DNA from 3 places in the Paraburkholderia sp. Ac-20342 genome. Region 1 is predicted to be linked to each of the others. Evidence: predicted binding sites of a transcription regulator. Region 1 holds the regulator's gene; each other region holds the start of a gene.

Region 1 (7,658 bases):
TCGAAATTGACGTTCACTTCGCGGCCGGAAACGATCTGGATGCTCACTTTCGAGTCGTCCGGCAGCACGATCGGCCGGTTCGACAGCGCATGCGGCGCGATTGGCACAAGCACGAAGCCCTGTAGCTGCGGATGCAGGATCGGCCCCTGCGAGGACAGCGCGTAGGCGGTCGAGCCGGTCGGCGTCGCGACGATCAGGCCGTCCGAGCGCTGGTTGTACATGAAGCGCCCGTCCACCGACACGCGCAGTTCCGCCATGCCCGAGACGCCGCTGCGGTTCACCACCACGTCGTTGAAGGCGAGCGCATGGTAGATCGGGTTGCCCTCGCGCATGATGCGCGCCTCGAGCAGCACGCGCTCCTCGCGCTCGAAATTGCCCGAGAGCATTTGCGGGATGGTTTCCCGCATGTCGGAGATCGGAATGTCGGTGATGAAGCCAAGCCGCCCGTGATTGATGCCGATCAGCGGCGTGCGGTACGGGGCGAGCTGGCGGCCGATGCCGAGCATCGTACCGTCGCCGCCGAGCACCACGGCGACGTCGGCGCGCGCGCCGATCTCGGCGGGCCGCAGCGCCGGGTAGTCGGTCACGCCGATTTCGGCGGCGGTGCTGGCTTCGAACACGACTTCGAGGCCGAGCTTCGCGATGCACGAAGCGAGCGCGACGAGCGGCTCGCCGATGCCTGGCGTGTTGCTGCGCCCGACGAGCGCGACGGTCTTGAACTGGCTGGTCACTTGCATGCCGGCATTACACCATAGGTGGGGCCTGAAAAGAACCGCAGACAGACCCGGTGGCGAGCCGGTGCTCGCGGGCCGTCGGCGTATCTCGCGATTATCGTTAGAATGGTGAAGCCCTGATGACATGTGCGCCGGCTAAAGTGCGGTGTGGCGCGCGGCCAGGAGCCCGGCCGTGCGTGAAAGCGCCGCCGCGCGGCGCGCCGGCCGGCGGTGGAGCGTTCGCGCGGAGCGGGCGCCGTGCGTGCTCGCGGTAGCCGGGCCCTTGAGCTAAAATTTTTCGTCATGCTAGATCCTCGCGCACAAACCCTCCTCAAAACGCTGATTGAGCGCTACATCGCCGAAGGTCAGCCGGTCGGCTCGCGCACGCTGTCACGTTATTCGGGCCTCGAACTGAGCCCGGCCACGATCCGCAACGTGATGTCGGACCTCGAGGAACTGGGGCTCGTGATCAGTCCGCACACGTCGGCGGGGCGCATTCCGACGCCGCGCGGCTACCGGCTTTTCGTCGATACGATGCTGACGGTCGAATCCGCCGCGGACGAAGAGGCTGTGATGCGCACGGTCAAGACCACGCTGCAGGTGGGCGAGCCGCAGAAGATCGTCGCCGCGGCGGCGAGCGTGCTGTCGAGCCTCTCGCAGTTCGCCGGCGTCGTGCTCACGCCGCGCCGCAGCCTCGTATTCAAGCAGATCGAGTTCATGCGCCTGTCCGACAAGCGCATCCTGCTCATCATCGTGACGCCCGAAGGCGACGTGCAGAACCGCATGCTCGCGACCCAGCGCGACTTCTCGCCGTCGCAACTGGTCGAGGCCTCCAACTACATCAACGCGCATTTCGCCGGCCTTTCGTTCGACGAAGTGCGCCGCCGCCTGCGCGAGGAAATCGACGAACTGCGCGGCGACATGACCTCGCTGATGCACGCGGCCGTCACCGCCAGCACCGACGAATCCGACACCGGCGAGACCGTGCTGATCTCGGGCGAGCGCAATCTGCTCGAAGTCGCCGATCTTTCGTCGGACATGGCGCGCCTGCGCAAGCTGTTCGACGTGTTCGACCAGAAAACCAGCCTCCTTCAGTTGCTCGACGTGTCGAGTCACGCGGCGGGCGTGCAGATTTTCATCGGCGGCGAATCGAATCTCGTGCCGATCGAGGAAATGAGCGTGGTCACCGCGCCGTACGAGGTGAACGGCAAGATCGTCGGCACGCTTGGCGTGATCGGCCCGACCCGCATGGCCTACAACCGCGTGATTCCGATCGTCGACATCACCGCGCGCCTGCTCTCGCTGACGCTGAGCCAGCAGTAGTCAGCAGTAATCAGCCCGGCAATCATCCGGCAGCCGTTCCTCCGGTTTGCCGCGCTGCCGTCAGCGCAGCCCGTGCCGGCCATGATGCGTCATGGCGCGCGGCCTGCCAATCGGCCGAACGGCCAGGGGCGCCTGGCGACGCCTCGCCCGACCCGCGCCGCTATAATGAATCCCCATTGAATCGATTTGCCGCGTCATGCGGCGACTTCCGCTGCCTATGCGCTTCGACCTCGAGCGGCCCTCCCAGAACGCTTCGTCGCATCGCGTCGCCGTGTTGCTGATCAACCTCGGCACGCCCGACGCGCCGACGCCGCGCGCGGTGCGCCGTTATCTCGCGCAGTTTCTGTCCGATCCTCGCGTGGTCGAAATTCCGGCGTTGCTCTGGCAGTTCATTCTGCGTCTGCTGATTTTGCCGTTTCGCGGCCGCAGTTCCGCGAAGAAGTACGCGGCGGTCTGGATGCCCGAGGGCTCCCCGCTGCGCGTGCATACGGAAAAGCAGGTGGAAGGCTTGCGCCATCTGCTGCAGGTGAACGACTACACGGTGCTTGTCGACTACGCGATGCGCTACGGCACGCCTGGCATTCCGGCGATGCTGAACCAGTTGAAGCTCGCGGGCGCCGAGCGCGTGCTGCTGATGCCGATGTACCCGCAATACTCGGCGTCGACCACGGCCACCGCTTTCGACGACGCCTTCTCCGCGCTCAAGCGCATGCGCAACCAGCCGGAAATCCGCACGGTGCGTCAGTACGCCGATCATCCGGCGTATATCGCGGCGCTTGCCGCGCAGGTGCATCACTACTGGCATCAGCATGGCCGTCCCGACTTCGCGGCCGGCGACAAGCTCGTGTTCAGTTTTCATGGCGTGCCCAAGCGCACGCTCGATCTCGGCGACCCCTACCACGCGCAATGCCAGCAAACCGGCGCGCTGCTGATGCAGGCGCTCGGACTCACGCCGGTCGAATGCCGCATCACGTTCCAGTCGCGCTTCGGCAAGGCCGAGTGGCTGCAGCCCTACACGGCGCCCACGCTGAAGGAACTCGGCGCGGCGGGCGTGCGGCGCGCCGACGTGTTCTGTCCTGGCTTTACCGCTGACTGCCTCGAAACGATCGAGGAAATCGGCATGGAAGTGCGCGACGAGTTTCTGCATGCGGGCGGCAAGGAGTTTCACCGGATCGCTTGTCTGAACGCGTCGCCGCCGTGGATCGCCGCGCTTGGCGAAATCGTCGCGCAGAATCTGCAGGGCTGGCCGGTGCAGGCGGTGCCGGTGCCGCACACCACGGGAGCGTGAAGACGCCGATGAATTACCGCATTTCAACCGAACCGGGCGCGAAGCTGCGCATCGACAAATGGCTGTGGGCGGCGCGTTTTTTCAAGACGCGTTCGCTGGCCGCGGACGCCGTCGAGAAAGGGCGGGTGCGCATCGGCGGTGCGGCGGTGAAGCCGGCGAAGGACGTGCGCGTCGGCGACTTCGTCGAGATCGAGATCGAACGGGTCGTGTGGCAGGTGGAAGTGCTGGGCGTGTGCGACGTGCGCGGCCCGGCGAGCGTCGCGCAGACGCTCTATGCGGAGACCGAAGAAAGCAAGGTGAAACGGCAGGTCGAGCAGGAGCGGCGCAGGATCTATCGCGAGCCGGCCGCCGCGTTGCACGGGCGGCCGACCAAGCGCGACCGGCGCTCTATCGACAGATTTTCAGGTGAGGATTGAAGAACTGTTCCATCGTGGCGTGCACGCCGCCGTATTCGGTGGTGTGGTCGTTGACCGCACCGGACATACAGATGGTCGTGGTACCCGCGATCAGTACCAGTGCGACCACCCCGATTGCAAAGGTCAGTTTCACGGTACTCCCCTTGGGAAGATTGAAACGGGCTGAAAAACGGGCTGAATAGGTACAACTGTCAGACGTCGGTAAGGTCTACGTTAGATTAGGGTTAACGTGGCGTTTCCGATGTATGAGTGGAGAATAGGCCAGTTGCCGGCCGCACTCAATCCCTATCTGATTGCGCCACGTTAACGGTTGTTACGGCGCATTTCGCCTGCACACCGGTGGTGCGAAAAGAGCCCCGAGAGCCGCTTGAAACGGCTCTTTGCGGCCCCATCTGCAGTTTTGTATGCGGTTGCGCGCGAACGCGCGTGTCGCGATTTTGCAACGCACAAATCCCGACGCGTGTCATGTGTTTGCGTCACCGTTGGTTTTTACTTTTTAACGACTTTCAGCGACATGGAAAACACGCAAGAGAACCCGACGAGCCAGACTCCCACGCCCGCCGACGAAGCCGCGCGCCAGGCCGCCGAGGCCGCAGCCGCCCCGCAGGAAGCCGCCGCGGGCGCCGAAGCGCCGGCAGCCGGCGAGCAGGCGCTGGCCGACGCTCAGGCGAAGATCGCCGAGTTGCAGGAAAGCTTCCTGCGCGCGAAGGCCGAAACCGAGAACGTGCGCCGTCGCGCTCAGGAAGACATCACCAAGGCGCACAAGTTTGCGATCGAGAGCTTCGCCGAGCATCTGCTGCCGGTGATCGACAGCCTCGAAGCGGCCGTCGCCCATTCGTCGGACGACCTGCAGAAGGTTCGCGAAGGCGTCGAACTCACGCTGCGTCAATTGAGCGGCGCGCTCGAGAAGGGCCGCGTCGTCGCCATCAATCCGGTCGGGGAGAAGTTCGACCCGCATCGCCACCAGGCTATCTCGATGGTGCCGGCCGACCAGGAGCCGAACACCGTCGTCGCGGTGTTGCAGAAGGGCTTCGTGATCGCCGATCGCGTGCTGCGTCCCGCGCTCGTGACCGTCGCGGCACCGAAGTAAGCGCCGCGCGGCTTCGCTCGGGCGGCAGTCCCGTGATTGAAAAAATTTAAAGACCGCATCGTAAAAGAGGTCTTGAAAACGATGTGGCCGCACTTATTTTGAGTGCAGGTATGAATTGAGAGCGGGGCGCCTTCGGGCCGGATGGGCCAACCGGGCGCTTCCCGCAGCGATCAAAGTCAGGAGATTAGTAAAAATGGGCAAAATCATCGGCATCGACCTCGGCACGACCAATTCGTGCGTGGCGATCATGGAAGGCAACTCGGTCAAGGTGATCGAGAACTCGGAAGGCGCGCGCACTACGCCGTCGATCATCGCTTACATGGAAGATAGCGAGATCCTCGTTGGCGCGCCGGCCAAGCGTCAGTCGGTCACGAACCCGAAGAACACGCTGTACGCGGTCAAGCGCCTGATCGGCCGCCGCTTCGAAGAGAAGGAAGTGCAGAAGGACATCGGCCTGATGCCGTACAGGATCATGAAGGCCGACAACGGCGACGCATGGGTCGAAGTGCGCGATCAGAAGCTCGCTCCGCCGCAAATCTCCGCCGAAGTGCTGCGCAAGATGAAGAAAACCGCTGAGGACTACCTCGGCGAGCCGGTTACGGAAGCCGTGATCACGGTGCCGGCGTACTTCAACGACAGCCAGCGCCAAGCGACCAAGGACGCGGGCCGCATCGCCGGTCTGGAAGTCAAGCGCATCATCAACGAACCGACCGCTGCGGCTCTCGCGTTCGGTCTGGACAAGGCCGAAAAGGGCGACCGCAAGATCGCGGTGTACGACCTGGGCGGCGGCACGTTCGACGTGTCGATCATCGAAATCGCCGACGTCGACGGTGAGAAGCAGTTCGAAGTGCTCTCCACGAACGGCGATACGTTCCTCGGCGGCGAAGACTTCGACCAGCGCATCATCGACTACATCATCGGCGAGTTCAAGAAAGAGCAGGGCGTCGATCTGTCGAAAGACGTGCTCGCGCTGCAGCGCCTGAAGGAATCGGCTGAAAAGGCGAAGATCGAACTGTCGTCGAGCCAGCAGACCGAAATCAACCTGCCGTACATCACGGCCGACGCGTCGGGTCCGAAGCACCTGAACCTGAAGATCACGCGCGCCAAGCTGGAAGCGCTGGTCGAAGAGCTGATCGAACGCACGATCGAGCCGTGCCGTGTCGCGATCAAGGACGCGGGCGTGAAGGTCGGCGAAATCGACGACGTGATCCTGGTTGGCGGCATGACCCGCATGCCGAAGGTGCAGGATAAGGTGAAGGAGTTTTTCGGCAAGGAACCGCGCCGCGACGTGAACCCGGACGAAGCCGTGGCCGTCGGTGCCGCGATCCAGGGCCAGGTGCTGTCGGGCGACCGCAAGGACGTGCTGCTGCTCGACGTGACTCCGTTGTCGCTCGGCATCGAAACGCTCGGCGGCGTGATGACGAAGATGATCAACAAGAACACCACGATCCCGACCAAGCACGCGCAGGTCTACTCGACGGCTGACGACAATCAGAGCGCCGTGACGATCAAGGTGTTCCAGGGCGAACGCGAAATGGCAGCGGGCAACAAGCTGCTCGGCGAGTTCAACCTCGAAGGCATTCCGCCGGCCCCGCGCGGCGTGCCGCAGATCGAAGTGAGCTTCGACATCGACGCGAACGGCATTCTGCACGTCGGCGCGAAGGACAAGGCGACCGGCAAGGAAAACCGCATTACGATCAAGGCGAACTCGGGCCTGTCCGAAGCCGAAATCGAGAAGATGGTGAAGGACGCCGAAGCGAACGCGGAAGAAGATCACAAGCTGCGTGAGCTGGCCGACGCCCGCAACCAGGGTGACGCGCTTGTTCACAGCACGAAGAAGGCGCTCACCGAATACGGCGACAAGCTGGAAGCCGGCGAGAAGGAAACGATCGAAACCGCGCTGAAGGACCTCGAAGACACGCTGAAGAACGCGTCGAGCGACAAGGCCGCGATCGAAGCGAAGATCGAAGCCGTGGCTACCGCCTCGCAGAAGATGGGCGAGAAGATGTACGCCGACATGCAGGCTGCGCAAGGTGCCGAAGCGGCAGCAGCGGGTGCGGCGGCGGGTGCCGGTGCATCGGCGGGCGCGAGCCAGCAGGCCGACGACGTGGTCGACGCCGAGTTCAAGGAAGTGAAGAAGGACTAAAGCCAGGTCGTCATCCGACCGTAAAGCCGCGCACAGCAATGTGCGCGGCCCGGCTGCACAAAAAACGGCGTCCTTTCGGACGGTCTGAGTGCAAGAGCGGTTATCGCGCCTGGCGAGCCTTTTCGGCTCTCCGGGCACATTTGTTTTATGGAGGGCGTTGTTTTGAGTCGCGTCGAAGCGGGTGAAAACAACGGCCGGACGAGTCGTGAGACTCCAGCATTCAAAAGGAGCTACCGCGCCGCATTGCGCGGGTGGCGTTGAACCGATATGGCGAAACGGGATTACTACGAGGTTCTGGGCGTCGCAAAGAACGCGAGCGACGACGAAATCAAGAAGGCTTATCGCAAGCTCGCGATGAAGCACCACCCCGACCGCAACCCGGGCAACAAGGATGCGGAAGAGCATTTCAAGGAAGTGAAGGAAGCCTATGAAATGCTGTCGGACTCGCAAAAGCGTGCCGCGTACGACCAGTACGGCCACGCGGGCGTCGATCCGAACATGGGTGGGGCCGGCGCCCAAGGCTTCGGCGGTTTTGCCGATGCATTCGGCGATATTTTCGGCGACATCTTCGGCCAGGCGGCCGGGGGCGCCGCACGCGGCGGCGGCCGTGCCGGTCCGCAGGTCTATCGTGGCGCCGATCTGCGCTACAGCATGGAAATCACGCTCGAACAGGCCGCGCATG
Region 2 (7,658 bases), on a different contig from region 1:
ACGGGCGACAGGACAAGGACAAACTCTCTACCGGCACGGCATTCCGGCGATGCTCCCCACCGGCGCGGCGAATGGGATGCCGGGTGCCGCGGACAATTGCGCCCGGAAGAAGCCCGCAAAAAATCAGGAACAGGCGCGCTGCCCGATTTCGCGACCGGCATGACCGGACTTTTCGGGACTTGCTCCCGCGGACGTCGCCGGCACAGCGGCTCCAGACCGCGGGCCCCAGTGGCCCATGTCCGAAGCCGGTTTGCGGAGCCGGCCTCGGCAAGGCAATTTCAGCAGGAAGCGTGGCAGGCTCCCTGCTCCAACGGCTCCCCGGCGTTCAACGAAACCGGTGAGTGAAGCCCGTGAAACCGCACGATCCAGCGAATCCAGACGACACCGCCGGCCCAGGCCGGCGGTTTCCCAAATCTCAGATCTGGACCATCTCGAAGTCTTCCTTGCGCGCTCCGCACTCGGGACAGGTCCAGTTAATGGGAACGTCTTCCCAGCGCGTGCCCGGCGCAATGCCCTCGTCCGGCAACCCGGCTTCCTCGTCGTAAATCCAGCCGCAAATCAGGCACATCCAGCTTTGATATTCCATTCTTGTGTCGCGTCGTTGAGTCCGTGGAAACGGGAGCCATGATGGTACCGTGTTGCCGCCCCCATGCCTAGCAATCGAAAACGCGCAACCGTAGCGTGCGCCGGCCTGTGGCCGGGCGGCCGTGGCGGTGCCGCGCGCGGGTGCGTGAACATCGGCGGCAGCGGATGACGGGCGGGCTCGCGAGCCCGCCCGTGTTTGAGAGCAGCCCGTTCATGCCCAGGATTGCGCGACGCGCACAAACCGTACGCCGCCGTGCTGCTTGCCGCCACGAACCTCGCGCGACGTGCGAAAAAAAGCTCCCGCGCCGGTTTAGGCCGCATAATTGAGCCAGTTGCGCACTGCGCGCCGGAATCCTGCCTCTTTTTATCCATTTCATGCCCAGCGATACGCCTCCGATCGTTCTCACCTTCGGCCTTTCCGACCCCACCGGCGGCTCCGGCCTGCAGGCCGACCTGATGACCCTTGCCAGCATGGGCTGCCACGGCGTTTCCGTGCTGACGGGCTACACCGTGCGCGACTCGGCCAGTTGCGACGAAGTCACCGGGCTCGATCCCGACGTCGTCGCGACGCAGGCGCGCATGCTGCTCGAAGACATGCCGATCGCCGCGTTCAAGGTCGGCGCCTGCACGCGCGCCGAAGTGGTCAGCGCGATTGCCGAGGTCGTCGCCGATTACGACGACGTTCCGCTGATTCTCGCGCCCGACTTCACGCTCGACGACGAACACGTGCTCGCCGCTGACGAGCTGCGCGAGGCGATCGCCGATCTGCTCGCGCCGCAAACCACGCTGCTCGTCGCCGATTCGTCCACGCTGCTGGCGCTCGCCCAGCCCGACGGCGACGCGGAAGCGCCGAGCCTCGACGCGGCGATTTCGCATCTGCTGTCGCAGGGCTGCGAGTACATTCTGTCGACGGAAACCGGCACGCACCGGCTCGTCAATACGCTCTTCAGCGAAGACGGCCAGTTGCGCCAGGACATGTGGGACCGCGGCACCCATCGGCTGACGGGCCTGACCGACACGCTCGGCGCGGCGATCGCCGCGTTGCTGGCCAATGGCCAGGAGCCCGCCGAGGCGGTCCGCGAGGGCCAGGAATATCTGTATCAGGCCGTGCGCAACGCATTCCGGCCCGGCATGGGCGCGTATATGCCCGACCGCTTCTTCTGGGCGCGCAGCAGCGACGACGAAACGCCGCCCGCACCGGACAGGAGCGCTACGCCGGGCGAAGCGCGGCACTAGGCACTCCCGTTTTTTACCCAACGGCAGTCAAAATGAAAAACCCGCACGCGTGCGGGTTTTTCATTTCGAAACACGCTTTTTTCAAGATCCGTAACATTTTCCGTTTTACAAAAAATTGGAATTAATAAAATACCGACGCCATAAGCCGGCCATGTTGCGGCGCAAAACCCATACTGTGGGCGCATCACACACGTATTTCGCATAAAATCTAACGAATCGCCGTGTCGTATGTAACGGGACGTTGTATCGCGTAATTAACCGTTACAACGGCGCCGACATCATCAGGCTAGACTTTCAGGGTCATCGTTCTGTCATACGCCCAATATGCCTTTTCCTACCTTTTTCATCCATTTGCCGAAATGCGGCGGCTCGACCGTTATTTCGTTTTTTGATTTGAATAAAGGCAAAGACCAGTTCATCAACTTCGTGTGGGATCGAACCGGTTGGGGAAACTGCCGCGCAAAGCTGCTCGCCAGCCAGATCGGCGGGGGGCATCAGCCATACGGTATTCATCGGATTATCAAACACCCCGTCAACTACTGCACGATCCTGCGCGATCCGCTCGAGCGGCAGATTTCGCACTACTGGTACGCGTCGAGCGGCAAGAACGGCGAGGTAACGCGAGGCGTGAGCGTGTCGACGCCCGAGGCACTCGCACAGCAAGGCGTGCTGTCGCTCGACGAGTGGGTCGGCGAATCGCTGGGCGGGAAGAATCTCTTCGTCCAGATGCTGAGCGGCCATGCCGTGGTAAATGAAACCAGCCTCGACGCCGCGCAGGCTCATCTGCGCAGGAGTATCGGCACAGTCGGCATATGCGGGAAGATGAGCGAATTCCTGCTACAGCTTTGCAGCACGAGCGGCCTGCAATTACCGTTTCATTTCGAGACAAATCGAACCTCCGGCGCGCCGAAAACGCGAAACCATTTAAGCGAGGCAACGAAACAGAAATTTATCGAGGAGAACCGTCTCGATTACGAAATATTCCGCAGTGCGACTCGAATGGTCGATGCCTATGCGAAAGAGATGGGCAGCGTCTTTTCGAATGCACTGGAGCTGATTAAGATTATTCAGGCCGAAATAAATAAGCTCGAAAATCCGCATGTCTATAGCTCGACGGTTTTCGGCTTTGACGGTTCATTTCTTTCACAAGTCCGCGACGTTGTGCGGCGTTTCGATCTTTCGCCCATCGAGGATTATCTCGAATTTGCGCGAAGCCGGCAGTACACTCCCGCCGACCTGTTCGACGGATTCGTCGACGCGGTTCACGACGGCGTGGTGTCCGGCTGGGCCATCAATCTGAGCCGGCCGGAAGAACGCGTGCCGCTCGAAGTGCGGGTCGGCACGCATGTCGTCGCAACCGGCTGGAGCGGCGAGCACCGGCCCGACGTAGCCAGCGCCGGCTATCCGAGCGAGCGCAGCGGATTTTCGATTGCGCTGCCGGACGGCGTCCCGGAAGGCTTTCACATCGCGATTGCGAATTCGCCGGAAAGCCTGCACCACGCCGGCACCTGGCGGCAAGGCTGGCACTGCGAGTAGGCGCCAGGAGAATCAGGAGAAAACACTTATGGAAGAACCCCCGAATTTCCTGCAACGCTTTCACGGCACGATCACGGCTCAGGACCGCATGCGCATGTTCCGCCAGAGGCCAGCCACGATCTGGCTGACCGGGCTGTCCGGCGCGGGAAAATCGACGCTCGCATTCGCGCTCGAACAGCAACTGATCGCGCTGGGCCATGCATGCTACGTGCTCGACGGCGACAACGTGCGCCATGGCCTTGCCAACGATCTCGGCTTCGAGCGCAAGGACCGGCGCGAAAATATCCGCCGCGTTGCACACGTCGCCCAATTGATGAACGACGCGGGCCTCATCGTGATTACCGCGCTGATCTCGCCGATGCGCGAAGACCGGGCGATGGCGCGCGAGATCATCGGGAGCGACAAATTCGTCGAGACCTATGTGTGCGCACCGCTTGCCACCTGCGCGAGCCGCGACCCGAAAGGCCTCTATGCGAAAGCGCGATCCGGCGAAATCACTTCGTTCACCGGCGTATCGGCGCCCTATGAACCGCCCGCCAAGCCCGAGCTTCACGTCGACACGGGAACGTTGTCGCCGGCCGAAAGCGTCGCGCAGATCTTCAGTCACCTGCGCGAGAAATGTCTCGAAACGGCTAGCCGCCGTGCGGCTCACGAAACAGGAGCGTGATTCCGGTACATCGCGCCAAAATCCTCTTCCCCAAAAGACAAAACCCGCAAAAATGCGGGTTTTGTCTTTTGGGAAGCACGTCTCACGACATGCTTCCCCCATGAACACCAACCGGGTCTCATAACGTGGTCCGGGCATGATGCCGAACCACGAGACCCGAGCGGTATTACATGTCCATGCCCATGCCGCCCATGCCGCCGGGCATGCCGCCAGGCATCGGTGCGTCTTCCTTCGGCAGTTCGCAGACAGCTGCATCGGTCGTCAGCAGGAGACCCGCAACCGAAGCTGCGTTTTGCAGCGCCGTGCGCGTCACCTTCGTCGGGTCCACGACACCTGCGTCAACCAGGTCGACGTACTCGCCGGTTGCTGCGTTGTAGCCGTAGTTGCCCTTGCCGGCAGCAACCGCTGCCACGACGACGCTCGCTTCTTCGCCACCGTTGGTGACGATCTGGCGCAGCGGCTCTTCCATGGCGCGCAGGACGATCTTGATACCTGCGTCCTGATCGGCGTTAGCGCCCTTCAGGCCGGTGATTGCCGTACGTGCACGGATCAGCGCGACGCCGCCGCCAGCAACGATGCCTTCTTCCACAGCTGCGCGCGTTGCGTGCAGTGCGTCTTCGACACGTGCCTTCTTTTCCTTCATTTCGACTTCGGTCGCAGCGCCGACCTTGATCACAGCAACACCGCCTGCCAGCTTGGCAACGCGCTCTTGCAGCTTTTCACGGTCGTAGTCCGAGGTCGCTTCTTCGATCTGCTTGCGCACTTGCTTGACGCGAGCTTCGATGTTCGCTGCTTCGCCAGCGCCGTCGATGATCGTGGTGTTTTCCTTGCCCACTTCGATGCGCTTCGCCTGGCCCAGTTCAGCCAACGTTGCCTTCTCGAGCGTGAGGCCGGTTTCTTCAGCGATGACCTGGCCGCCGGTCAGGATCGCGATGTCTTCCAGCATGGCCTTACGACGGTCGCCGAAGCCCGGAGCCTTGACGGCGACGGTCTTCAGGATGCCGCGGATGTTGTTGACGACCAGCGTTGCGAGCGCTTCGCCTTCGACGTCTTCAGCGATGATGAGCAGCGGACGGCCAGCCTTCGCGACCTGCTCGAGCACCGGCAGCAGATCACGGATGTTCGACACCTTCTTGTCGTGCAGCAGCACGAACGGGTTGTCGAGCACGGCAACCTGCTTGTCCGGGTTGTTGATGAAGTACGGCGACAGGTAGCCGCGGTCGAATTGCATACCTTCGACGACGTCCAGCTCGTCTTGCAGCGACTTGCCGTCTTCGACGGTGATGACGCCTTCCTTGCCGACCTTGTCCATCGCTTCAGCGATGCGCTCGCCGATCGACGTGTCGCTGTTTGCCGAGATCGCGCCGACCTGGGCGATTTCCTTGTTGGTCGTGCACGGCTTGCTGATCTTGCGCAGTTCTTCGATTGCGGCTGCAACAGCCTTGTCGATGCCGCGCTTCAGGTCCATCGGGTTCATGCCCGATGCAACGTACTTCATGCCTTCGCGGACGATCGATTGCGCGAGAACCGTAGCGGTCGTCGTGCCGTCGCCGGCGTTGTCGCTGGTCTTGGAAGCGACTTCCTTGACCATTTGCGCGCCCATGTTCTGGAGCTTGTCTTTCAGTTCGATCTCTTTAGCGACCGACACACCGTCCTTGGTGACCGTCGGGCCGCCGAAGCTGCGCTCGAGGACCACGTTGCGGCCCTTCGGACCCAGCGTGACCTTCACGGCGTTGGCGAGAATGTTCACGCCTTCGACCATCTTGGCACGGGCGGAATCACCGAATACGACCTCTTTAGCTGCCATCTTCTAACTCCTTGAATTCTTTGGATATAACCGGGGAAGTAGCGACCTTGCGCTTACTTCTGCACCACGGCCATGATGTCTTCTTCGCGCATCACGAGCAGTTCGTTGCCGTCGACCTTGACGGTCTGGCCTGCGTACTTGCCGAACAGGACGCGGTCGCCCACTTTCACGTCGAGCGCAATGGCTGCACCCTTGTCGTCGCGCTTGCCCGGGCCGACTGCGAGGATTTCGCCTTGATCCGGCTTTTCCGCTGCGGCTTCGGGGATCACGATGCCCGACGCGGTCTTGGTTTCCTGATCCAGACGCTTGACGATCACGCGATCATGCAAAGGACGAAGGTTCATACATACTCCTCTCTTGATTGAGACTGAAGAACGCTGAGAAAACCCGGCTGGCCGAGCCAACCGGCGATGTTGTTAGCACTCTCGTGCAGTGAGTGCTAATTATATGGATGGGTGGTGACAAATTCAAGAAGTGGGGGGAATGGGCGTCGTCGGCCGCCGCTCGGCGCGGAACCCCCGGCTACCGGGGACGGATCGCAGCGGGAGCAGCTTCACGCAGCGCGACTGCCAACACTGACCAGGGAAACTCCTGGTCCAGGTATATTTCCGCCGCCCCCGCGCTCACAACGACGAAGCCCCCTCGGGACCTTTCGATCCGTCGGGGGCTTCGTCGATACGACTCAGACCGGCGTAACGGACGCAACCGGAGTTGCATCCGCCACATCGCTTACCACTGCATCGAGGCGCCGATGCCGGCGGTGGTGCCGCCCGGGCTCAGACCGACGCCCGCCTTCACCTTGATGTTCTCGGTGATGCGTGCGGTACCGCCCAGCGCCACAGCCTGGTAACCCTTGTAGGTTCCCGCGCCGATGCCGAACGACAGTGTCTTGCCCGGATCGACTTCCGGAATCATCGTCAGTGCCGTCGCCGCGGCGATGCCCGAATAAGCCCCACGCGCAACGCCGTTGATCGCGTTGTTCGTGTCGTTGATGCGCTGATCGGTGTAGCCCTTGGCCTGCTGCACGCCTTGTGCCACCGAGTTGTTCATCTGGCTCACGTTGACCGCATCGGTCGGCGCAGTCCCCGCCGCGACGTTGGTGACCTGGCGTTCGTTGCCCGCCGAGCCCATCGACACGGAATTGTCGCGGTCCGCCACCGAACCCGAACCCAGAGCGACCGAGTTCTGGCCCGTCGCACTCGCGTTCGCGCCCATCGCCACAGCCTGCGAGCCCGATGCCGAGGCACCCGCGCCCGCCGCCACCGACAGCGTGCCGCTTGCCGTCGCGCTCTGCGTCGTACGATCGCCGTCCGCGCTGAACATCGGGTTGTTCGCCGCGGCCGCCGCATTGTTGACCACCGCATTGAGCTGGCTGACGTTCACCGCATCGGTCGGCGCCACGCCGTCGGCCACGTTGTGGATCACCGTGCCGTCGTCCGAGCCGTTACCCAGCGTCATGCTGTTGTAGTTCGTCGAGCCGTCGGCATTGTGGTCGTACGTCGCCGCCGCGTTCACGTTGCCGTTGGCATCGACGATCCCCGCGCTCTTCAGCTGGGCGACGTTCACCGCGTCCGTGTCGGCCGTACCCGCCGCGACGTTGGTGATCTGGCGCTCGTTGCCCGCCGAGCCCACCGACACCGTGTTGTCCCGATCGGCCACCGAGTTCGCACCCAGCGCAACCGAGCCGGCCGCGGACGACTGCGCATTGCCGCCGATCGCCACCGAGTTCGCACCGCTCGCCACCGAATCCGGCAGCGACGAATTCGAGTGGAAGTACATGATGCCGCTACCGCTGTTGATACCACCCAGCATCGTGTTGAGCGCGCT
Region 3 (7,658 bases), on a different contig from region 1:
TCGAGGCGGCCACGCCGAACGTGTTCGCCGACCAGATCGAGTGGATGCACCGCAATCTCGGCTATCGCGACAGCATCGTGCTATCGGTGCATCCGCACAACGACCGCGGCACCGCGATCGCCGCAGCGGAACTCGCGCTGCTCGCGGGCGCGGATCGCATCGAAGGCTGCCTGTTCGGCAATGGCGAGCGCACGGGCAATGTCGATCTCGTGCCGCTCGCGATGAATCTCGACGCGCAAGGCATCGATAGCGAACTCGATTTTTCCGATCTCGCGGCGATCCGGCGCGTGGTGGAGCGTTGCACGCGGATTCCGGTGCCGACACGGCATCCGTATGCGGGCGACGTGGCGATGCGGATCGCCGGGGCAAGGAGCGGCGCGAACGGCGCCGCTACCGGTAATGGCAATGGCAACGACAACGCGACCGAGCGCGACGAGGCCGGCGAATGCGTCGCGGCCTGAAGCCGGGTCTCAAGCTGAGTGTGTCGTGAAAGAAGCGGAGTGAATCCGCAGCAGCAGAGCGCGTATCCCGTGCTTCGCTGTGGCCGCCGACGCGCTCACGAGGCGCATACCGCAAGCCGAGCCGGACCCGACGTGCATCCGACCCGAAGCCCACGCGAGTCCGCGGCATGAGTCCATGCGCGAATCAGGCGCAAACCCAGCGCGCCCGCAAAACCTGCAAGCCGCTCGCCACATCATACGAACAAGACGGACGTCGCCGAAAAACGCGTCACTCGATCGCGCAGCGCGTCGCCTGCCAGGCGATCAAACGCCACTGCCCATCTTCCTGCGTATGGATCGCCGTATAGGCAATCGGAAACAGCAGCGCGCCGTTGTTCGCTTCCATCTCGATCAGCGCGCGGCCCGTGACGACATACGTTTCGCGCCCGGCCGGCAGCACGTCCTGCGACTGCACCTCGATCTGCCGATAACGGCGGCGCCCCCCCGTAATCCCGTCGATGAACTGCCGCTTCGTCTCGCGTTTGCCGTTCGTGTGGACATAGCTCACGTTGTCCGCGAGCAGCGTGTCGAGCGACTGCCCGTCGCCGTCGACCATCGCACGAAAGCGCTCCCGCTCGAGCCCGCGAATCGCTTCGATCATCTTTGCCACCATTGCAGCCCCTTGCACACCGTAGGCCAAAGGCGGCCACGGTCGTCAGAAGTTATATTGCAAATATAGCTGGCTGAAATTTATACCAGGATTCGGCTCTTTGATACCGCCGTTGGAAATATGCTGGAAGCGGTAGCCCGCAACATATTGCTGATGCGTGCCGAATTGCAGCCCGACGCCCGCCATGTCGGCGAACTGAAACGCGCTGGAAAGCGTGAGGTCGGAAGAAATGCGGGGACTCGTCAGCAGCCGCACGCCGGCGCCCACCTCGACGAACGGCCGCACCGGGCCCGACATCTTGATGAAGCGGATCACGGGCGTCACGCCAACCTCCCCGATGTCGCCATGAACGTTGCCTTCGTTGGTGTGCCACCACGCGACGTGCGCCTCGCCGATCAATGCGAAGTGCCAGTCGCCGACCTGCCACCACGTCCAGTCCGGATCCCACACCATGCCCAGATCGAGCTTCTTGATGTGATGGTCGCCCACCCCGGCCGCCACCTGCACCCCGAACGGGTCGGCGAGCGCCGTACCCGCCGCCGACATCAGCAGCGCGGCCAGCGTGCCTTTTAGAGTAAACCCACGCAAAACAGTGTTTTTGTTCTTCACCTTGCACCCGCACTCACGAGCATTGAAACGATGCGTAACCGTCTGCTTATTCTAAATAAAAACTTAAGAGCGCGGATCGTATGAATAATTGTCTAAATTCGCAATTATTTACTGATAAATAGGAAAATATCAGTCGATTATGAGAACCAAGGCTATTGGGTCGGTAACTTCTACGGTCGCTGAACGACAGCGAAATAGGCTGTCTAATAACTATCAGATGACGAATCTCAATAGGATTTTCGGGAACTCAGATGCCCCTACAGCCTCTAAGTATTAGCACTCGACAGATCAGAGTGCTAACATCCATCGCTGGAGTCCATCACTGAACACGCTATTGTCTGATTCCAAAGGAGTTTCACACGTGAGCCATGCAATGACCCTTCCGAGTACTCTGAGCCCGTCGTCGGCTAAGGCCGCTCCGGCAGGTGCACTGGCGCTCTCGCATTCCTCGCTGCTGCCCGGCCAACTGGGCAACATCGACGCCTACATCCAGGCCGTCAACCGCATTCCTATGCTGACGCCGACGGAAGAACGCCAGTTCGCCACCGAGTTTCGCGAGCACGACAACCTCGAATCGGCGCGTCGCCTCGTGCTGTCGCACCTGCGCCTCGTCGTGTCGATCGCGCGCAACTACCTCGGTTACGGGTTGCCGCACGCCGACCTGATCCAGGAAGGCAACATCGGGCTGATGAAGGCCGTCAAGCGCTTCGACCCGGAGCAGAACGTGCGCCTCGTGTCGTACGCGATGCACTGGATCAAGGCCGAGATCCACGAATACATCCTGCGCAACTGGCGCATGGTGAAGGTCGCCACCACCAAGGCGCAGCGCAAGCTGTTCTTCAACCTTCGCAGCCACAAGCAGGGCCTCGGCGCGTTCACGCCGGACGAGATCGAAGGTCTCGCCAAGGAACTGAACGTGAAGCGCGAAGAAGTCGCGGAAATGGAAACGCGTCTGTCGGGCGGCGACATTGCGCTCGAAGGCCAGGTTGAAGACGGCGAAGAGTCGTACGCGCCGATCGCGTATCTCGCCGACTCGCACAGCGAGCCGACCGCCGTGCTGGCTTCGCGTCAGCGCGACCGGCTGCAAAGCGACGGCATCGCGAGCGCGCTCGAAGCACTCGATCCGCGCAGCCGCCGCATCATCGAGGCGCGCTGGCTGAAGGTCGAGGACGACGGCTCGGGCGGCTCGACGCTGCACGAACTGGCCGACGAATTCGGCGTATCGGCCGAGCGTATCCGCCAGATCGAAGCGAGCGCGATGAAGAAGATGCGCGGCGCACTCGCCGAATACGCGTAAAGCCCGCCACGCCGCCGGCTGCGGCCAATACAGCCGATACAGGCTGATACAGCAGCCGGCGCCTCGCACGGGAATCACTTGCTAGTTCAAGCCCCGCCCTCGCAAGACGGCGGGGCTTTTTTCATCCTCACGCGTTCGCTCTCGCGGCGCGCCCATGCCCGCCGATTCACGATCGTGAACACTCACCGGCCGCCACGGCTTCCTTGACGTATCGCAAGTCAGATAGCAATACTGCTCAGACGCGGCGAGCTTCGCGACTCGATGCCGCACGGCCCAATTCAAGCGCGCGAGGTTCGACTCCTACAATCGGCATGCATTCGCCAGATCTCCCGACGGCCCGGGCGGACTGGTCCAGCCGGGTTCACCGGCATGAAGTCGTCTTCGACCGAACATGACCCTAGCCCTCAATCGCCACAGCACACGCCGCTCACGCTGGCGCACCCGGTTCACCCGGTGGGTGCGCGGCCCGACACTGGCACGCGACATCGCCATCATCCTCGCCATCAAATTCGTCCTGCTGATGGCGCTCAAGTTCACCTTTTTCAATCATCCGCAGGCGCAGCACATGATGCTGCCGCCCGAGCAAGTCGCGCAGGCGCTGCTGTCGGTGCCTGTCCCGCATCCGTCCCGAGGTGATCAACATGCCCGTTAGCGAAGTCGTAGAACTATCGCGTCTTCAGTTCGCCATCACGGCGCTCTATCACTTTCTGTTCGTGCCGCTCACGCTCGGCCTCGCGTGGCTGCTCGTCATCATGGAGTCCGTCTACGTGATGACCGGCAAGCCGATCTACAAGGACATGACACAGTTCTGGGGCAAGCTCTTCGGCATCAACTTCGCGATGGGCGTCGCCACCGGTCTCACGCTCGAATTCCAGTTCGGCACCAACTGGGCGTACTACTCGCATTACGTCGGCGATATTTTCGGCGTGCCGCTCGCCGTCGAAGGGCTGATGGCGTTCTTCCTCGAATCGACCTTCGTCGGCCTGTTCTTCTTCGGCTGGAACCGGCTCTCGAAAGTGCAGCACCTGATCGTCACGTTCTGCGTCGCGCTCGGCTCGAACCTCTCGGCGCTGTGGATTCTGATCGCCAATGGCTGGATGAACAATCCGGTCGGCGCGAAGTTCAACTACCAGACGATGCGCATGGAGCTCGACAGCATCTTCGCGGTGATCTTCAACCCGGTCGCGCAGGTCAAGTTCGTGCACACGGTATCGGCCGGTTACGTGACCGCGTCGATGTTCGTGCTCGGCGTGTCGTCGTGGTATCTGCTCAAGCGCCGCGACACCGAGTTCGCGCTGCGCTCGTTCGCGATCGCCGCCGGCTTCGGCCTCGCCTCGGCCTTGTGCGTGATCGTGCTCGGCGACGAATCGGGCTATCGCACCGGCGAAGTCCAGCAGGTCAAGCTCGCCGCCATCGAATCCGAATGGGAAACCGCGCCCGCGCCGGCACCGTTCACGGTCTTCGGGATTCCGAACCAGCGCGAACAGCGCACCGATTACGCGATCCGCGTGCCGTACGCGCTCGGCATCATCGCGACGCGTTCGCTCGACGAGCCCGTGGTCGGCCTGCGCGACCTGATTGCGGAAAACGAAGGCCGCATCAAAAGCGGCATGCTGGCCTTCGCAGCGCTGCAAAAGCTCAAGGGCGGCGACGCGACCGACGCAGCGCGCGCCGCCTTCGAAGCGCACAAGGCCGATCTCGGCTACGGCCTGCTGCTCAAGCAGTTCACGCCGAACGTAACCGATGCGACGCCCGAGCAGATCTCCGCGGCGGCGCAGCGCACGATCCCGCCGGTCCTGCCACTGTTCTTCTCGTTTCGCCTGATGGTCGGCCTCGGTCTGCTGTTCCTCGCGACCTTCGTGCTCGCGTTCTGGTTCTGCGCGCAACGCACGCTGCTGCTGGAGAAGCGCCGCTGGTTCCTGCGCTGGGCCGTGTGGGCGATTCCGCTGCCGTGGCTCGCCGCCGAACTCGGCTGGATCGTCGCCGAAATGGGCCGCCAGCCGTGGAGCATCGCCGGCATCCTGCCGACCAGCCTCGCCGCGTCGAGCCTGACGCCGCGCGATCTGTATCTGAGCATCGGCGGCTTCGTGCTGTTCTACACGGTGCTGTTCGTCATCGAGATCATGCTGATGTTCAAGTACGCGCGGCTTGGTCCGTCGTCGCTGCACACGGGCCACTATCACCACGAGATCGCGCAGCCGGCCGCCCAGCCGCTGTCGCCGAATACGGCCGCGTGACGCGCCGCCGCCACTCCGTTCGAGAGGAATCGACACCATGGATTACGCAACGCTCAAACTGATCTGGTGGGCATTGATAGGCGTACTGCTGATCGGCTTCGCGCTCACCGACGGCTTCGATATGGGCGCGGCGATCCTGCTGCCGTTCATCGCGAAGACGGACGCCGAGCGGCGCATCGTCGTCAACACGGTCGGCGCAACGTGGGAAGGCAATCAGGTCTGGCTCGTCACCGCGGGCGGCGCGATGTTCGCGGCATGGCCGCTCGCTTATGCGGCGTCGTTCTCCGGCTTCTACTTCGCGATGCTGCTCGTGCTGTTCGCGCTGTTCTTCCGGCCGGTCGGCTTCGACTATCGCGGCAAGCGCGACGACCCGCGCTGGCGCAACGCGTGGGACTGGGGCCTGTTCATCGGCGGCCTCGTGCCGGCGCTCGTGTTCGGCGTCGCGTTCGGCAATCTGCTGCAAGGCGTGCCGTTCTCGTTCGACAACGACCTGCGCGTCACCTATCACGGCAGTTTCTTCGGGCTGCTCAATCCGTTCGCCTTGCTGACGGGCCTTGTCAGCGTGTCGATGCTGACCGCGCACGGCGCGGCGTTCGTGAAGTGGAAATCAGATGGCGTGATCCACGAGCGCGCGTCGAAGGCGCTGCGGCTCGCGGCGGTGTGCGCGGTCGTGCTGTTCATGGTGGCGGGCGCGTTCGTCGCGACGATGATCGGCGGCTATCAGATCGTCGACGCGCCGCCGCTCGACGCGGTCGCCAATCCGCTGCTGAAGACCGTGATCGGCGCACCGGGCCTGTGGCTCACCAACTACGCGCTGTATCCGTGGATGGTGGCCGCGCCCGTGGCGGGTCTCGTCGGCGGCATTCTGGCGGTGCTGCTCGCGCGTTCGCGCTTCGAGGCGAGCGCGTTTCTGTCGACCGCGCTGATGGTCGTCGGCGTGATCCTGACGGCAGGCTTCTCGATGTTCCCGTTCATCATGCCGTCCTCGCTCGACGGCCGCAGCAGCCTGACGCTATGGGATTCGACGTCGAGCCGCCTGACGCTCGAAATCATGCTGGTCGCCGTCATCATTTTCCTGCCGATCATCCTGCTGTACACGAGCTGGGTGTATCGCGTGATGCGTGGCAAGGTGACCGCGGCGGCCATCAAGGAAAACAGCCATTCGATGTATTGAACGGCACGACGTTTTGCGAGTCCGGTAGCATCCAGCGGTTAACGCAAGAGCGGCACCTTGAAAACAAGGTGCCGCTCTTTTTATTCACAGCCAACCGCTGCGAACCGGGGCATGGCTCACGCCAGTACCGGCTCTGCGCCGGCGCCCGCGCCGCCGCCTGGCGACAGTCGCGTCGCGAGCTTCTGCGCATAACGCGGCGCAGCCTCGCCGACCACGACATGGAACGTATCGGTGGCCACCCACGCGGTATCGAGCGAAGCGAGGCGCTGACGATCGACCGCCGACGGATCGCGCACGACGACCCGCAGACGCGTCGCCGCGACCGCATCGAGCGACACTATGTTGCCGGCGCCGCCGAACACGGCGAGCCAGCGCAGCGGATCGGGATCGAGCGGACCGCCCTGCGCGTGCTGAGCCACAGGTTGCGGCGCGGATTGCACGCTCCGCGCGGCAACCGCCGTCGGCGCAACAGCAGCAGCCACGGCAACCGGCGCAGCCCCGACCTCATCGCCGCCACCCTGCGCAATCACCGTGCGGATTTCATCGGCGATGATGTCCGCTTCCGGTCCGATGATGACCTGCACATTGGTCGCGCCGCGCTTGAGCACGCCGCGCGCGCCGATCGTCTTCAGCTCGCTCTCGGACACCTTCGCCGCATCGACCACCGACAGACGCAGACGCGTCGTGCACGCATCCACGACCGACAGATTCGCCGCGCCGCCGAGCGCCGCGATATAGCGTCGCGCACGCGGCACGGCCGCACCGGCGATCGGCGCGACGAAGCCGCCGGCCGTGAACGAATCGGCCTGCTCTTCGGCACCGGCCGGCTCGCGGCCCGGCGTTGCCATGTTGAACTTGCGGATGAAGAAGCGGAACAGCCCGTAGTACAGCACCGAGTACACGATGCCGATCGGAATCGCCCACCAGCCCCGCGTCGACAGCCCGTAGTTCAGCACGTAATCGATAAAGCCCGCCGAGAACGTGAAGCCGAGGTGAATGCCGAGCGCCGAGCAGATCGCGAGCGAAATCCCGGTCAGCAGCGCGTGGATCGCGTAGAGCACCGGCGCGAGGAACATGAAGCTGAATTCGATCGGCTCGGTCACGCCGGTCAGGAACGACGTGAGGCCCATCGAGAACAGCAGGCCGAACACCATCGCGCGGCGCTCTTTCGGCGCTTCGTGATACATCGCGAGACACGCGGCCGGCAGGCCGAACATCATCACCGGGAAGA

The links. Region 1 encodes HrcA, which represses chaperone genes, less so after heat shock. Its sites were predicted from a motif close to TTAGCACTCNNNNNNNNNGAGTGCTAA; they were not measured.
Region 2: groES (co-chaperone GroES) is a predicted target of HrcA. The motif match lies at 6,248-6,274, and genes of this name have one in related genera.
Region 3: rpoH (RNA polymerase sigma factor RpoH) is a predicted target of HrcA. The motif match lies at 1,993-2,019, and genes of this name have one in related genera.

What each region holds. Positions count from the first base shown of each region.
Region 1 is NZ_JAAGPQ010000018.1:42,369-50,026, forward strand. It holds gene G3N58_RS10010 (NAD kinase) at 1-737, opposite strand, end outside; gene hrcA (heat-inducible transcriptional repressor HrcA) at 1,017-2,036, shown strand; gene hemH (ferrochelatase) at 2,254-3,324, shown strand; gene G3N58_RS10025 (RNA-binding S4 domain-containing protein) at 3,333-3,740, shown strand; gene G3N58_RS10030 (hypothetical protein) at 3,712-3,873, opposite strand; gene grpE (nucleotide exchange factor GrpE) at 4,255-4,830, shown strand; gene dnaK (molecular chaperone DnaK) at 5,024-6,976, shown strand; gene dnaJ (molecular chaperone DnaJ) at 7,244-7,658, shown strand, end outside.
Region 2 is NZ_JAAGPQ010000001.1:56,909-64,566, reverse strand. It holds gene G3N58_RS00215 (rubredoxin) at 416-586, opposite strand; gene G3N58_RS00210 (hydroxymethylpyrimidine/phosphomethylpyrimidine kinase) at 961-1,821, shown strand; gene G3N58_RS00205 (chondroitin 4-O-sulfotransferase) at 2,173-3,357, shown strand; gene cysC (adenylyl-sulfate kinase) at 3,386-4,024, shown strand; gene groL (chaperonin GroEL) at 4,191-5,831, opposite strand; gene groES (co-chaperone GroES) at 5,885-6,175, opposite strand; gene G3N58_RS00185 (YadA-like family protein) at 6,561-7,658, opposite strand, start outside.
Region 3 is NZ_JAAGPQ010000087.1:2,534-10,191, reverse strand. It holds partial or broken gene G3N58_RS26905 (hypothetical protein) at 1-383, shown strand, start outside; gene G3N58_RS26900 (nuclear transport factor 2 family protein) at 730-1,113, opposite strand; gene G3N58_RS26895 (acyloxyacyl hydrolase) at 1,156-1,719, opposite strand; gene rpoH (RNA polymerase sigma factor RpoH) at 2,081-3,016, shown strand; gene cydP (cytochrome oxidase putative small subunit CydP) at 3,408-3,668, shown strand; gene G3N58_RS26880 (cytochrome ubiquinol oxidase subunit I) at 3,658-5,253, shown strand; gene cydB (cytochrome d ubiquinol oxidase subunit II) at 5,291-6,427, shown strand; gene nagE (N-acetylglucosamine-specific PTS transporter subunit IIBC) at 6,544-7,658, opposite strand, start outside.